Regions from separate parts of the Paenarthrobacter sp. NPDC057355 genome, predicted to be linked through region 3. Evidence: predicted binding sites of a transcription regulator. Region 3 holds the regulator's gene; each other region holds the start of a gene.
The links. Region 3 encodes HrcA, which represses chaperone genes, less so after heat shock. Its sites were predicted from a motif close to TTNGCACTCGNNNNNNNCGAGTGCNAA; they were not measured.
Positions count from the first base shown of each region.

Region 1: the regulator HrcA is predicted to act here: its motif matches at 2,168-2,194, upstream of ACFUOZ_RS15795 (FmdB family zinc ribbon protein).
Region 2: the regulator HrcA is predicted to act here: its motif matches at 1,675-1,701, upstream of groL (chaperonin GroEL).

Region 1 covers NZ_JBHVAL010000015.1:50,808-54,992, reverse strand. Annotated here, with positions in the region: gene ACFUOZ_RS15805 (AAA family ATPase) at 1-952, shown strand, start outside; gene ACFUOZ_RS15800 (RcpC/CpaB family pilus assembly protein) at 967-1,761, opposite strand; gene ACFUOZ_RS15795 (FmdB family zinc ribbon protein) at 1,832-2,107, opposite strand; gene ACFUOZ_RS15790 (5-formyltetrahydrofolate cyclo-ligase) at 2,251-2,865, opposite strand; gene galU (UTP--glucose-1-phosphate uridylyltransferase GalU) at 2,994-3,899, shown strand; gene ACFUOZ_RS15780 (GNAT family N-acetyltransferase) at 3,905-4,185, shown strand, end outside.
Region 2 covers NZ_JBHVAL010000004.1:53,140-57,324, forward strand. Annotated here, with positions in the region: gene ACFUOZ_RS06910 (uracil-DNA glycosylase) at 1-65, opposite strand, end outside; gene ACFUOZ_RS06915 (DUF3263 domain-containing protein) at 175-510, shown strand; gene ACFUOZ_RS06920 (LytR C-terminal domain-containing protein) at 560-1,192, shown strand; gene ACFUOZ_RS06925 (cold-shock protein) at 1,361-1,564, shown strand; gene groL (chaperonin GroEL) at 1,884-3,509, shown strand; gene ACFUOZ_RS06935 (RNase H family protein) at 3,704-4,185, shown strand, end outside.
Region 3 covers NZ_JBHVAL010000001.1:641,459-645,643, reverse strand. Annotated here, with positions in the region: gene ACFUOZ_RS02965 (DUF4870 domain-containing protein) at 1-333, opposite strand, end outside; gene ACFUOZ_RS02960 (DUF3097 domain-containing protein) at 464-1,315, opposite strand; gene hrcA (heat-inducible transcriptional repressor HrcA) at 1,547-2,554, shown strand; gene dnaJ (molecular chaperone DnaJ) at 2,605-3,732, shown strand; gene ACFUOZ_RS02945 (16S rRNA (uracil(1498)-N(3))-methyltransferase) at 3,735-4,185, shown strand, end outside.

The sequences.
Region 1 (4,185 bases), on a different contig from region 3:
GTCGGCTGAAGGTGGCCGCAACCGCTTTGCCTTGGCGATGACCAGGGCCCGGCGCTCCATGCATGTCCTGAGCTGCTTCCGGCCTGAGGATCTCGACCTGGATCGCCTGTCGCACGGTGCCGTGGACTTCTATGAGTTGTTGGACCGGGAGCTGTCCGGCAACAGCAATCTCGGAACTCCTGCGTCCCGGGCGGTTGCCAGTGAGCAGGCCCTCGGCGAAGATCCGTTGGTTGCAGACCTTGGAGAACGCCTGCGTGCGCGGGGAGCCCGGGTGTGGCACCTCTACGACGGCGTTTTGGACATTGCGGCAGCGGCTGATCCAGTGCACACGATTGGCCGTGAGGGCGCTGAGATCCCCACCCCTGTAGCCATTGAATCCGATGGCACTGAGCGGTACCGGCGCATGAGTGTCCGCGAACGCAGCAGGCTGCGGCCGCAGCTGCTGGAACGCATGGGCTGGCGGTACATGTCGTTGTGGACGATCGAGGTCTTCACCGACCCGTCCTCGTGCGCGGACCGTATTGGCTCCTACCTTGGTTTGGAGAACCACATCATCACCTCCACGGAATCGCCCCAGCATGGCTTCCTGGACATGGATGTTGAACAATTGAATCTGGACAAGGCAAAGCCAGTGTCCACCCGCCCATCGGCTACCGCACGGGGTCAGCAGCCCGAGGAGGATGGCAGCGAAACGCGGGACGAGGCAGTGGACAGGAAAGCAGCAATGACTGAACAGAACAGCGGCACGACCAACGACTCTGCTGGAGGCGAGGACGATGGTCAGGAGGAGGCCACCGCTGAGCGTGGCACCGAACCGACGAATGCCAAGCACAGCTCCGGCGGCATCCTTCCCACGAAAGCCGCGGAGGACGACCCCCGTGCATGGGGCGACGAGGCGGGCTACGACCATGAGCAGTGGTTGAAGGAGCAGAAACCCCCGCACTGGGGATGATTCCGTGAGAAGCCTCATGGGCTGACCAGAACAAAGAAAAGCTTGCCCTGCGTTGACGCGCCGGCGAGCTTTTCTGCTTGTTGGGGGTTGGCTGCAACCACCACCAGCCCGTCAGTGTCTTTGGTCCCAAGCCACTCGCCCGCCTTACCGCCCTGTGCTGAAGTCCAAAGTACGGGAACAGGGCCCGCAAGAACCTGGCTTTGGCGCGTCTCATCGTATGAACCGGCCGCAGTCAGGACCACGTTCACCAACTGCCCGGGTGAAAGAAGCTGGATCGACGAAGGATCGGCCATGCGGAGGGGAACGGCGGCCGAGCCAGCTGGAGTGCCGGTGAGCAGTCCGGGACCCAGGAGATCTGAATCCGTTGGAATTTGACCCTTGCTCAACGGAGAAGCGAGTTGGCGCCCGACGAGCCCTGCAGGATTCTTCACCTGCGCGGGTACGGCGAGCTCGGGTGCGACGTCCATGGGCGTGAAGTCGGATTCCTTCAGGCTGGCGCCGGCCGGTAGATCGCGCGCTGCCACGAGGACGCTGACGTGCGCCGCCGACGCCGGAGTCAGCTGTTGGACCGCCAACCCTGCGGCAAGGCATAGAAGCAGGGCGACACAGAGCCGGCGGTTGCGGGAGATCCATGCCTTCGGCGTGCGTCGTCGCTGGGGGATAGGGGGCTCGGCGCGGCTGAATCCCGGGCGGGAGCGACCAACTGAGGGTCGCGGATAAGGCGTCGGCGGCTGAAGCTGTTTCCTGTTTGCTGTTTCTGCTGAACGCTCGGCGCGGGCAAGTAACGCACTTCGGGAGGTAGGTGACATGCCGCCACGCTAGCCAGCATGTCCGGCCCCCTGACAGGGGCCGGATTCCCTATGTGGAAAAGACTGGGATTTAGCTCGCTGCGGCCGCTGCTGCTGGAGCCGGTGCGGCGGCTGTAGTCGGCGCGGCTGGAGCTGAGGGCGCCGCAGAAACAGTGCTGCTGCCCTTCGTGTCACGCGAGTCAGTCCGGTAGAAACCTGAGCCCTTGAAGACCACGCCAACGCTGTTGAACTTCTTGCGCAGCGTGCCTTTGCATTCCGGGCACTCTGTCAGGGAGCTGTCTGAGAAGGACTGGACGATGTCGAAGGCATGGTCACAGTCTTTGCAGGCGTATGCGTATGTGGGCACTGAGTTCCTCCTTTAGGACAAAGTTCAGGTCCTGCGGCGCCGTAGCGAAGAGTCTCCGCTTTAGCAGTCCCAGGGCCTGAGTGCCAATTCTATCATCCGTCCCCGCAGCGTGTGCCAGCATCTGTGCCGGAACTCACCACCCTTCAGGCGCCTGTTTCAGCGTCATCCAACGCGACGACGCCGGACGGCGTCAGGACTTCCCGCACGGGGCGATCAAAAGCCTCGGCGGGTATGGAGCCGGAAGGCAACAGATCGGCGTCGTATACCACCGCGACGGTAGGCGGCCGCTGGCCGGACGCGTCCAGGCCGTGCAGCAGCCGGTCGTAGTAACCGCCGCCCTGGCCGATCCTGTTTCCGTCACGATCCACAGCGGTGGCCGGCATGAAGATCCCCGCAGCGGTGGCAACAACTGAACTGTCCAGTCGCTCGCCCAGAGGTTCGTCGATGGGGGCGTAGGTGGACCGCTCGAAGACTGTCGAGGGCGTCCAATACACCCAGCTCAACTGGCGCTCCGGTTCGCAAACAGGAAGCAGGACCTCGTGGCCCGCATTATGAAGGGCCTCGAGGAGCGGCATGGTGGGTGGTTCGAATGCGACCCCTACATACACCGCGAACCGTGCCGGTTCGCCTGTCGTGATGGCGTTGGCCCAGGCGGTTCCGTGCTGGGCCAGTGCCTCGCCCGCTGCTGCGATTTGTTCTGGAGACAGGGCCCTTCTGTAGAGTCGCCGGCTGCGGCGGATGTCTTCTTTCGATGCCATCTGTGTCCAATCCTGAGGTTCGTGGGGTCCTGTTGAATTGTTGCGTGGTGTTGAGCCGCCGGGAAAATGTGCCAGCCGCGCGGCGGGGGGTTTAGCCGATAAACTCTTCCTTCCGTTACATTAGTCCGGTGACTCTCGATAACAACGCTGTCCGTAAGGCCGTCATCCCCGCAGCGGGTCTTGGTACCCGGTTCCTTCCCGCCACCAAGGCGATGCCGAAGGAAATGCTGCCTGTGGTCGACAAGCCCGCCATCCAGTACGTCGTCGAAGAAGCGGTCAAGGTGGGCCTGCACGACGTCCTCATGATTACGGGGCGCAGCAAGCGAGCCCTGGAAGACCACTTTGACCGGGTGCCGGCGCTTGAAGCGACCCTGGCTGAAAAGGGCGACACCGCCAAGCTCGAAGCCATCCAGTCCGCCACCAACCTCGGCGACATCCACTACGTCCGTCAAGGCGATCCGAATGGCCTCGGCCACGCTGTCCTTCGTGCAAAGCAGCACGTTGGCTACGAGCCTTTCGCCGTCCTGCTCGGTGACGACCTCATTGACGCCCGCGATGACCTCCTGAGCGAAATGATCGCAGTCCAGCAGAAGACGGGCGGTTCCGTCGTGGCCCTGATCGAGGTGGAGCCTTCCAAGATCAGCGCGTACGGCTGCGCCGACGTCGAGGAGATCGACGAGGACGGATACGTCCGCATCAAGCAGCTGGTGGAGAAGCCGTCCCCCGAAGAAGCGCCTTCGAACCTTGCCGTAATCGGCCGGTACGTGCTGCACCCGGCTGTCTTTGAAGTGTTGGAGCAGACCGGCCCGGGGCGTGGCGGAGAAATCCAGCTGACCGACGCCCTTGAGGTCCTGGCTGCAGGTGAAGGAGAGGGCTACGGCGTGTACGGCGTGGTCTTCCGTGGCCGACGCTACGACACCGGCGACAAGCTGAGCTACCTCAAGGCCTGCATCGAGCTGGCTGCCGAGCGTGAGGACCTCGGTCCTGAGCTGCGCGAGTGGCTGCCGAAGTTCACCGCAACGCTTCCCCAGTAACAAGGATGTACGGTTCTGCGATCTGGCCGGTGACGCTGGAATGCGGAGACCTGGCACTGCGGCCCATTCGCTACCGCGACAAGCGGGAATGGTCCGAGGTACGTTCGCGGAACAGTGATTGGCTGGCGCCGTGGGAGGCGTCCAACCCGGCTCCGGGTGGCCGCCTCCCCAGCTATCGCCAAATGGTTGCATCCCTCAATGAGCAGGCCCGCCACTCGACGGCTTTGCCGTTCGTCATAGTTGAACGCACGGCCGGCCTCCGTGAACCCGCCATCGTGGGTCAATT
Region 2 (4,185 bases), on a different contig from region 3:
GCGGCGAAGCCCGGCTCTGCCTCGCCGGCAGGTTCAAGATCAAAGAGAGCATCCTCGCCAGTCACCTGGCCATTGTCTCCCGCGTGGCGGAGGTGGAGCGAATGACAGCGATGTTATTCGCCCGTAACATAGGGGTAGGACATTTTCCCCCAACAAGCGTCGAAGGAGTGTGCCGTGGCAGAACCAGCACCGGAACCAATGGCGCCGCAGGCTGACGGACTGGCCTTGGCAGACCTCGCCGCCGAAACCCGGAGCGACCCGCCTTTGAGCGAGCGGGACCAGCAGATGTTGGCGCTTGAACGGCAGTGGTGGAAGTACGCCGGGGCGAAGGAACAGGCCATCAGGGAGCTCTTCGATCTTTCCGCTACCCATTACTACCAGATCCTGAACGCGCTGATCGATACCGAGGACGCGTTGGCCCACGATCCCATGCTCGTGAAGAGATTGCGTAGACTACGTACGTCCCGCCAGCGGGCGCGGACAGCGCGGCGCTTGGGGTCGGACGCGTAATTCGCAGGTGCGATCCGTCAGCAGCAACCAGCAAGGACAACGCTTCACCATGACCAAATATGCCAGGGACGAATTCGACCAGGTCCCACAGAACACCTCCCGGCAGGGCGTTCACCGCGACAGCCAGGACGCCACTCGTCCCACATTGTGGCCGGTCCTGACCGTCGGAGCCGTGGCTTTGGTACTCGGCCTGGTGGCGTTCCTCATCCTTCCGAACCTCGGGATTGTCGCCCCCAGCGCGTCATCAAGCGTCACGACGCCGGCGCCCCAGCAGGCCTCGACGTCGCCTTCGGCTGCGCCGTCGGAATCGAGCAGCGCACCGTCCGCCTCAAGCGAGCCAAGCGCGCAGCCGACGCCGTCGAACGCGCCGTCAGCGTCGCCGTCGTCCACCCCGTCCACCGCGCCAGTGGATAAGAGCGTTCCGGTCGCTGTCTACAACGGAACCGGCACCGCAGGGCTGGCGGGCCGCGTGGCCGGATTGGTGCAGGGCGGCGGTTGGACCCTGAGTACGGTAGCCAACTGGGGAGGCCTTCCCCAGCAGACCTCCGTCATCTTCTACAACGCTCCCACGCAGAAAGCCAACGCCGAGGCTTTGGGCGCGCTCCTGGGGATCCAGTCGATCGTGGAGACCCCTGATGTGCAGCAACCACTGGTTGTAGTAGCGGGACCCGGCTACCAGTAACCGCGCGGCTCCACGGCCCAAAAACCCAAACTCGGTTAAGCCTCAATAACAAAACCAGTGCCCTGCCCATTGAAGGAAGCGCAGGGATAGTGACTGTGGTTACAGTGGACTAATTCCGGTCCGGAGATCCCGGCGACCGGTCTTGGCTACTGCGAAAGTGTGGGCATCATGGCATTGGGAACCGTCAAATGGTTCAACGCCGAAAAGGGCTACGGATTCATCACTGTGGATGAGTCCGGTGACGACGTCTTCGTGCATTGGTCTGCTATCCAGATGGATGGCTTCCGCGCCCTGGAAGAAGGGCAGCGGGTCGAATTCGAACTGGGCGAGGGGCAGAAGGGCCCGCAAGCCGAAGGAGTCCGCGTCGCCTGACGCCTCGGTGCTTATCGGGGGCCGGTCAGCTCTTGGCTGAAAGCCTCTTCGTGTGCGCGAAAAGTGGCGCCTCTGCTTGCACTCTCACCGGTCGAGTGCTAATTATTGATTTAGCACTCCTACGGTTCGACTGCTAATCCGGCCCGGCTCACGCCGGTTGCGGAATGGTGGGGAACCGCTGGGGGACCAAGAAACACCTTGGTGGGGTGAGGTCCGGAGCGCGGGGCATACAGAGGCTGCTCGCGAAGGACCGTCCGTCGCGGGCATCCCACCTGACAGGTACCTTCTTAACGACTGTCCCGAAAGGACTACCGCCGTTATGGCCAAGATCATTGCATTTGATGAAGAGGCACGCCGCGGCCTCGAGCGGGGCCTGAACACCCTCGCTGACGCCGTCAAGGTCACCCTCGGCCCGCGTGGACGCAACGTCGTCCTCGAAAAGAAGTGGGGCGCCCCCACGATCACCAACGATGGCGTTTCCATCGCCAAGGAGATCGAGCTGGACGACCCTTACGAGAAGATCGGTGCTGAGCTGGTCAAGGAAGTTGCCAAGAAGACGGATGACGTCGCTGGCGACGGTACCACCACTGCAACCGTTCTTGCCCAGGCACTGGTAAAGGAAGGCCTGCGCAACGTTGCCGCCGGCGCCGACCCGCTGTCCCTCAAGCGCGGTATCGAGAAGGCTGTTGAGGCAGTCATCAGCGAACTGCTGACCTCCGCCAAGGAAATCGAAACCAAGGAAGAGATCGCAGCCACGGCTTCCATCTCCGCCGGCGACCCGGAAATCGGCAGCCTGATCGCCGAAGCCCTGGACAAGGTGGGCAAGGAAGGCGTCATCACGGTTGAAGAGTCCAACACCTTCGGTCTGGAACTCGAGCTCACCGAAGGCATGCGCTTCGACAAGGGCTACATCTCCGCTTACTTCGTCACCGACGCAGAGCGCCAGGAAACGGTCCTCGAAGACCCGTACATCCTGATCGTCAACTCCAAGATCTCCAACGTGAAGGAACTCGTCACGGTTCTGGAGAAGGTCATGCAGTCCAACAAGCCGCTGCTGATCATCGCCGAAGACATCGAGGGCGAGGCCCTGGCCACCCTGATCGTCAACAAGATCCGTGGCACCTTCAAGTCCGTTGCCGTCAAGGCTCCGGGCTTCGGTGACCGCCGCAAGGCACAGCTGGCCGACATCGCCATCCTCACCGGTGGCCAGGTCATCTCCGAAGAAGTTGGCCTCAAGCTCGAAAACGCCGGCCTTGACCTCCTCGGCACCGCCCGCAAGGTTGTTGTCACCAAGGACGAGACCACCATCGTTGAAGGTGCCGGCGACGCCGACGCCATCGCGGGCCGTGTTGCCCAGATCCGTGCTGAGATCGAGAACTCCGACTCCGACTACGACCGCGAGAAGCTGCAGGAGCGCTTGGCCAAGCTGGCCGGCGGCGTTGCAGTCATCAAGGCCGGTGCCGCAACCGAAGTTGAGCTCAAGGAACGCAAGCACCGCATTGAGGACGCAGTCCGCAACGCAAAGGCTGCCGTTGAAGAAGGCATCGTTGCCGGTGGTGGCGTTGCCCTCATCCAGGCCGGCGCCAAGGCATTCGCCAACCTCACCCTCCAAGGTGACGAGGCAACGGGTGCCAACATCGTCAAGGTTGCCATCGATGCTCCGCTGAAGCAGATCGCCTTCAACGCAGGCCTTGAGCCGGGCGTAGTAGTGGACAAGGTTCGCGGCCTGCCTTCGGGCCACGGCCTGAACGCTGCCACGGGTGTCTACGAAGACCTGCTGGCCGCCGGCGTGAACGACCCCGTAAAGGTCACCCGCTCGGCTCTCCAGAACGCTGCTTCCATCGCTGGTCTGTTCCTGACCACCGAGGCCGTAGTTGCCGACAAGCCCGAGAAGAACGCTCCGGCTCCCGGCGGCGACGACATGGGCGGCATGGGCGGCTTCTAAGCCCCCTGTTCTGTTGCATCACCCATAGCAAGTACGACGGCGGTCCTCACCTTCTGGTGGGGGCCGCCGTTTTGTTGCGCCCACCCAACTAAGTAGCAGCAAATGCCTTTCTGAGGGCTCAATACGGCATTTGCTGCTACTTAGTTGGGTGCTGGCACGGATTGAGTGTCAGTGGGGTCTGGCAGGATTAACGTATGACGATTATTGCTGCCGCCGATGGGTCCGCCCTCGGTAATCCTGGACCGGCCGGATGGGCCTGGTACGTTGATGATTCCTGCTGGCGCGCGGGAGGATGGCCCCATGGGACCAACAACCAGGGTGAGTTGATGGCTGTCCTGGACCTTTTTCGGTCGACAGCCCACGTACCTCATGAGGAACTGCTGATTCTTTGCGACAGCCAATACGTCATCAACTGCGTTACCAAGTGGATGGCGGGCTGGAAGCGCAAGGGATGGCGGAAAGCTGACGGGAAGCCCGTCCTGAACGTTGACATCCTCAAGGACATCGACCAAGCGATCGTGGGACGCAAGTACACCTTTGAGTGGGTCAAGGGCCACGCTGGCCACGATCTCAACGAAGCCGCGGACGAGCGTGCACGCGCCGTGGCTTTGGCTTACCAGCAGGGCGTAGCTCCACGGACAGGCCCAGGTTTCCCGGGTGCCCTCGAGGGGTCAGC
Region 3 (4,185 bases):
GGTCAACGCCACCCAGATGCCGGTCGCGATGACCGCGAAGATGTTGCCGACCACGGGCAGCAGTACCAGGATGTTGGCGAGCACGGCGGCAATGGTTGGAGGCAAGGTGAAATTCAGCGCCTCTTTGGATTCCTGTGCTGTGAATGGGCCACGGTCGCGGAAGATCAAATAGATCAAGAGAGCCGGCACGCATCCCAGGATGCCGCCGAAGTGCGCCAAAGTGGCCCACTGTCGGTCCTCACTGGCCGTCAACGGGAGTGCGTTGGCAGGCGCGCCGTGATACTGGGGCCGGCCTGCGGCGCTACCCGGTTCTTCAGGAGCGTTATCTGCCACGGTGTCTTCCCTTTGCTTTAAATGCTTTCAAAGATGCTGCGGTGTTGCTGTCCAAGAATACCGGCCCGCGCGTCCTTCCCGGGACCAACGCCCCGAAAAGGCGTCAGATCCTCTTGGACCGGATGGCAGATCAGGGGACGGTCAGGAAGTCGATGACTTCTTCCACACGGCCGAGCAACGATGGCTCAAGGTCCGCATAGCTGCGCACCGCACCGAGGAGCCGCTGCCAGCCCAAACCTATGTCCTCGGCGCTCTCGTGGGGCCACCCGAAGGCGCTGAGAATTCCGGTCTTCCAATCCGTCCCGCGGGCCACGGCCGGCCATTGCTCAATGCCCAGCACCTTGGGCCGGATTGCCTGCCACACGTCCACGTAGGGGTGTCCGACGATCAAGACATTCCCGGCAGCGCCAGGGACGGTCATGGCTTCGGCTGCGATCCGGGATTCCTTGGATCCCTGAACCAGGTGGTCTACCAGGATACCGAGCCGTCGGTCGGGTCCGGGGCGGAAAGCGGCGATGGCGGATTTGAGGTCGTCCACGCCATGAAGGGGTTCCACCACGATTCCCTCAACCCGGAGATCGTCACCCCAGACCTTTTCAACGAGTTCGGCGTCGTGTTTGCCTTCAACCCAGATCCGGCTGGCCTTGGCTACCTGTGCCCGCTGTCCCTGGACCTTCACCGAGCCCGAAGCTGTCCGTCCCGCCGGAACTGCTGAAGCAGGCGGGCGGGCGGCTGGAGGCATCAACCGGATGGGTTGCCCTTCGAGGAGGAAGCCGTAGCCGAGTTGGAATGACTTCGTCTTGCCACGCCTGTCCTCGAGGGCCACGATGTGCATGCCTCCGGTCTTCTCAACCCGGGTGACTTCGCCCACCCACCCCGACTGGACGTCCTCCAGGACCATTCCGCGTTGGACCGGGACCTCAGGGAGCTGGCGCTTGGCCGGTGCCGTCAGATCCTGCGGACCCCAATTGTCGAGAGCCAAGGAATTCCTACCTCTGTGCTGATATGCGAAAGGACGGGCAACAGCTGCGATCACACTGCACCGGCTCGCCGTCCTGGATACAGTCCGCGGACGGTTTCAATGCTAACAACGTGGTAGCTCATACTAGACTTGTTAGCACTTGGGCATGTTGAGTGCTAAGTGCAGTGACCCGATGGAGGTCACGCGGGGACGGTCCGAAAGGACCATGGCAATTTGTCAGGAGGTGGAGCAATGAGTGAGCCACGCAAGCTGGAAGTGCTGCGTGCCATCGTTGAGGATTATGTGCATTCCCGGGAGCCTGTGGGATCAAAGGCCCTCGTCGAGCGGCATCACCTGGGTGTTTCCAGCGCCACCATCCGCAATGACATGGCTGTCCTGGAAGAGGAAGGCCTCATTGCAGCCCCGCATACCAGCGCGGGCCGGATTCCCACCGACAAGGGTTATCGCCTCTTTGTCGACCGCATCTCCCAGGTCAAGCCGTTGTCTGCCGCTGAGCGCCGGGCCATCCATTCACTGTTGGAGGGCCCTGACGACGTCGATGACATCCTTGAGCGCACCGTCAGGCTCCTTTCGCAGCTGACCAACCAGGTCGCCGTCGTCCAGTACCCGCACTCGCACCGCGCATTGGTCCGCCACGCGGAGTTCGTCCTGCTGGCACCCAAGCAGGTGCTTGTTGTCCTGATCGCAGACACCGGAAGCGTCGTGCAGAAGGTCATCGACACCGGTGTGGATGTGAGCAACGAGGCATTGATGTTGTTGAGGTCCCGTTTCCTGGGCAGCATCGCCGGCACCCAGCTGGCCCTCTTGCCGCAGGTACTTCCCTCAGTGGTTGCGCTGTGTCCGCCCGACCTTCGGGCCCTCGCGCAATCGCTCGCAAATGGCCTGGAATCGCTGAGCGACACCAGCCGTGAAGAGCGCATCCTCATGGCTGGTACGGCGAACCTTGCGCGTTCCAACGTCGATTTCCCGTTGAGCATCGGCCCCGTGCTGGAGGCCCTTGAGGAACAAGTTGTCATGCTCCGGTTGTTGTCGGACATGGGAGACGATCCTCGAGGTGTTTCGGTCAGCATTGGCCGGGAGAATCCGTACGACGGCCTGGCTGAGGCATCTGTGGTGGCTACAGGCTACGGATCAGGTGCCAAGGTGGGCATTCTGGGACCGACCCGCATGGACTATCCCACCACCATGGCGGCAGTACGCGCCGTGGCCCGTTACCTTTCACGCATTCTCGGCGGCTGAACGCCGGCCCGAGGAAACATCCGCAGTACAACCAGGAAGAGATACCGACTTTGAGCAGCCACTATGACGTTTTGGGAGTCTCACCGGAAGCCACCGGGGAAGAGATCAAAAAGGCGTACCGCAAGCTGGCACGGAAACTCCACCCGGACGTAAACCCCGGTGAGGATGTCGCGGAGCAGTTCAAGGCCGTGACCCATGCATACGAAGTGTTGTCAGATCCCCAGAAACGCCGCGTCTATGACGCCACCGGCAATGAAAACGGAACTGACAACGGATTCGGCGGCGGATACGCAGGCCAGGGCTTCGCCTTCCAGGACATCTTCGACACGTTCTTTGGCGGTGGCGGAGGCCACGGAGGACCTGCCTCCCGCGTCCGCCGAGGCCAGGATGCCCTTATCAGCGTCCGGATCGACCTCAAGGACGCAGTGTTCGGCGTCAACAAGAAGCTTGAAGTTGATACGGCCGTGGTCTGCCCGACGTGTGATGGCAGCTGCTGCCGTCCCGGCACCCACCCCGAACGCTGCGACATTTGCGGTGGCAGTGGCCAGGTCCAGCGCGCCGTCCGCTCCATCCTTGGCCAGGTCATGACCACAGCACCCTGCGGAAGCTGTGAAGGATTCGGCACCGTTATCAAGGATCCCTGCAACGAGTGCAGCGGCCAGGGGCGCATCCGCAGCCGCCGTTCGCTCACCATCAAGGTTCCGGCAGGCGTCGCCACCGGCACGCGCATCCAGCTGTCCGGACAGGGCGAAGCAGGCCCCGCCGGTGGACCGGCGGGCGATCTCTACGTGGAGATCCGGGTGAACAACGATTCCATGTTCGTTCGTGAAGGTGATGACCTCCACGCCACCTTGAGCGTGCCCATGACGGCGGCAGCTCTGGGCACGGACCTCGAGCTGGACACCTTCGATGGCGCGCAAGGCATCGAGGTGAAGGCAGGCACGCAGTCCGGAGAGATCATCACCCTGCGCGGTCTCGGCGTCACCCATCTCCGGGGCTACGGCCGTGGCGACCTCAAGGTGCACCTGCACGTCGAGACGCCCACCAAACTTGACCATGCCCAGGAAGAACTGCTGCAGCAGCTCGCCAAGCTCCGCGGTGAGCAGTTCACCGAGGGCAAGCTGGTGGCCAGCGGTGGCATGTTCGCAAAGCTCCGGGACAAGCTCGGTAATCTGTAGCGGTGAGCAATCCCGTCTTCTTCGCGCCCGCCGGCAGTCTCGACCAGGTGCACTCCGGTGCTGAATTCGTCCTGGAGGGTCCGGAAGCGCGGCACGCCGTCACAGTGAAGCGCCTGGCCGTCGGTGAGTCCGTCGACATCGCCGACGGCGCTGGGGCCCGGCTCACCGGAACCGTTGCCGACGTCGGATCCGGCACCTTGACGGTGACGGCGGAGGATGTCGTCTTCGAAGAGCGGCCCCAGGTGCGCTTGGTCCTGGTGCAGGCCTTGGCCAAGGGCGATCGCGACGAGCTGGCCATCGAGACGGCGACTGAGCTTGGGATCGATGCCGTGGTTCCGTGGCAGTCGGAACGCTCGATCGTGCGCTGGAAGGGTGACCGGGCAGCGAAAGCGCACGCGAAGTGGGAGTCCGTGGTTACTGCGGCAGCCAAGCAAGCGCGGAGGGCCTGGATAC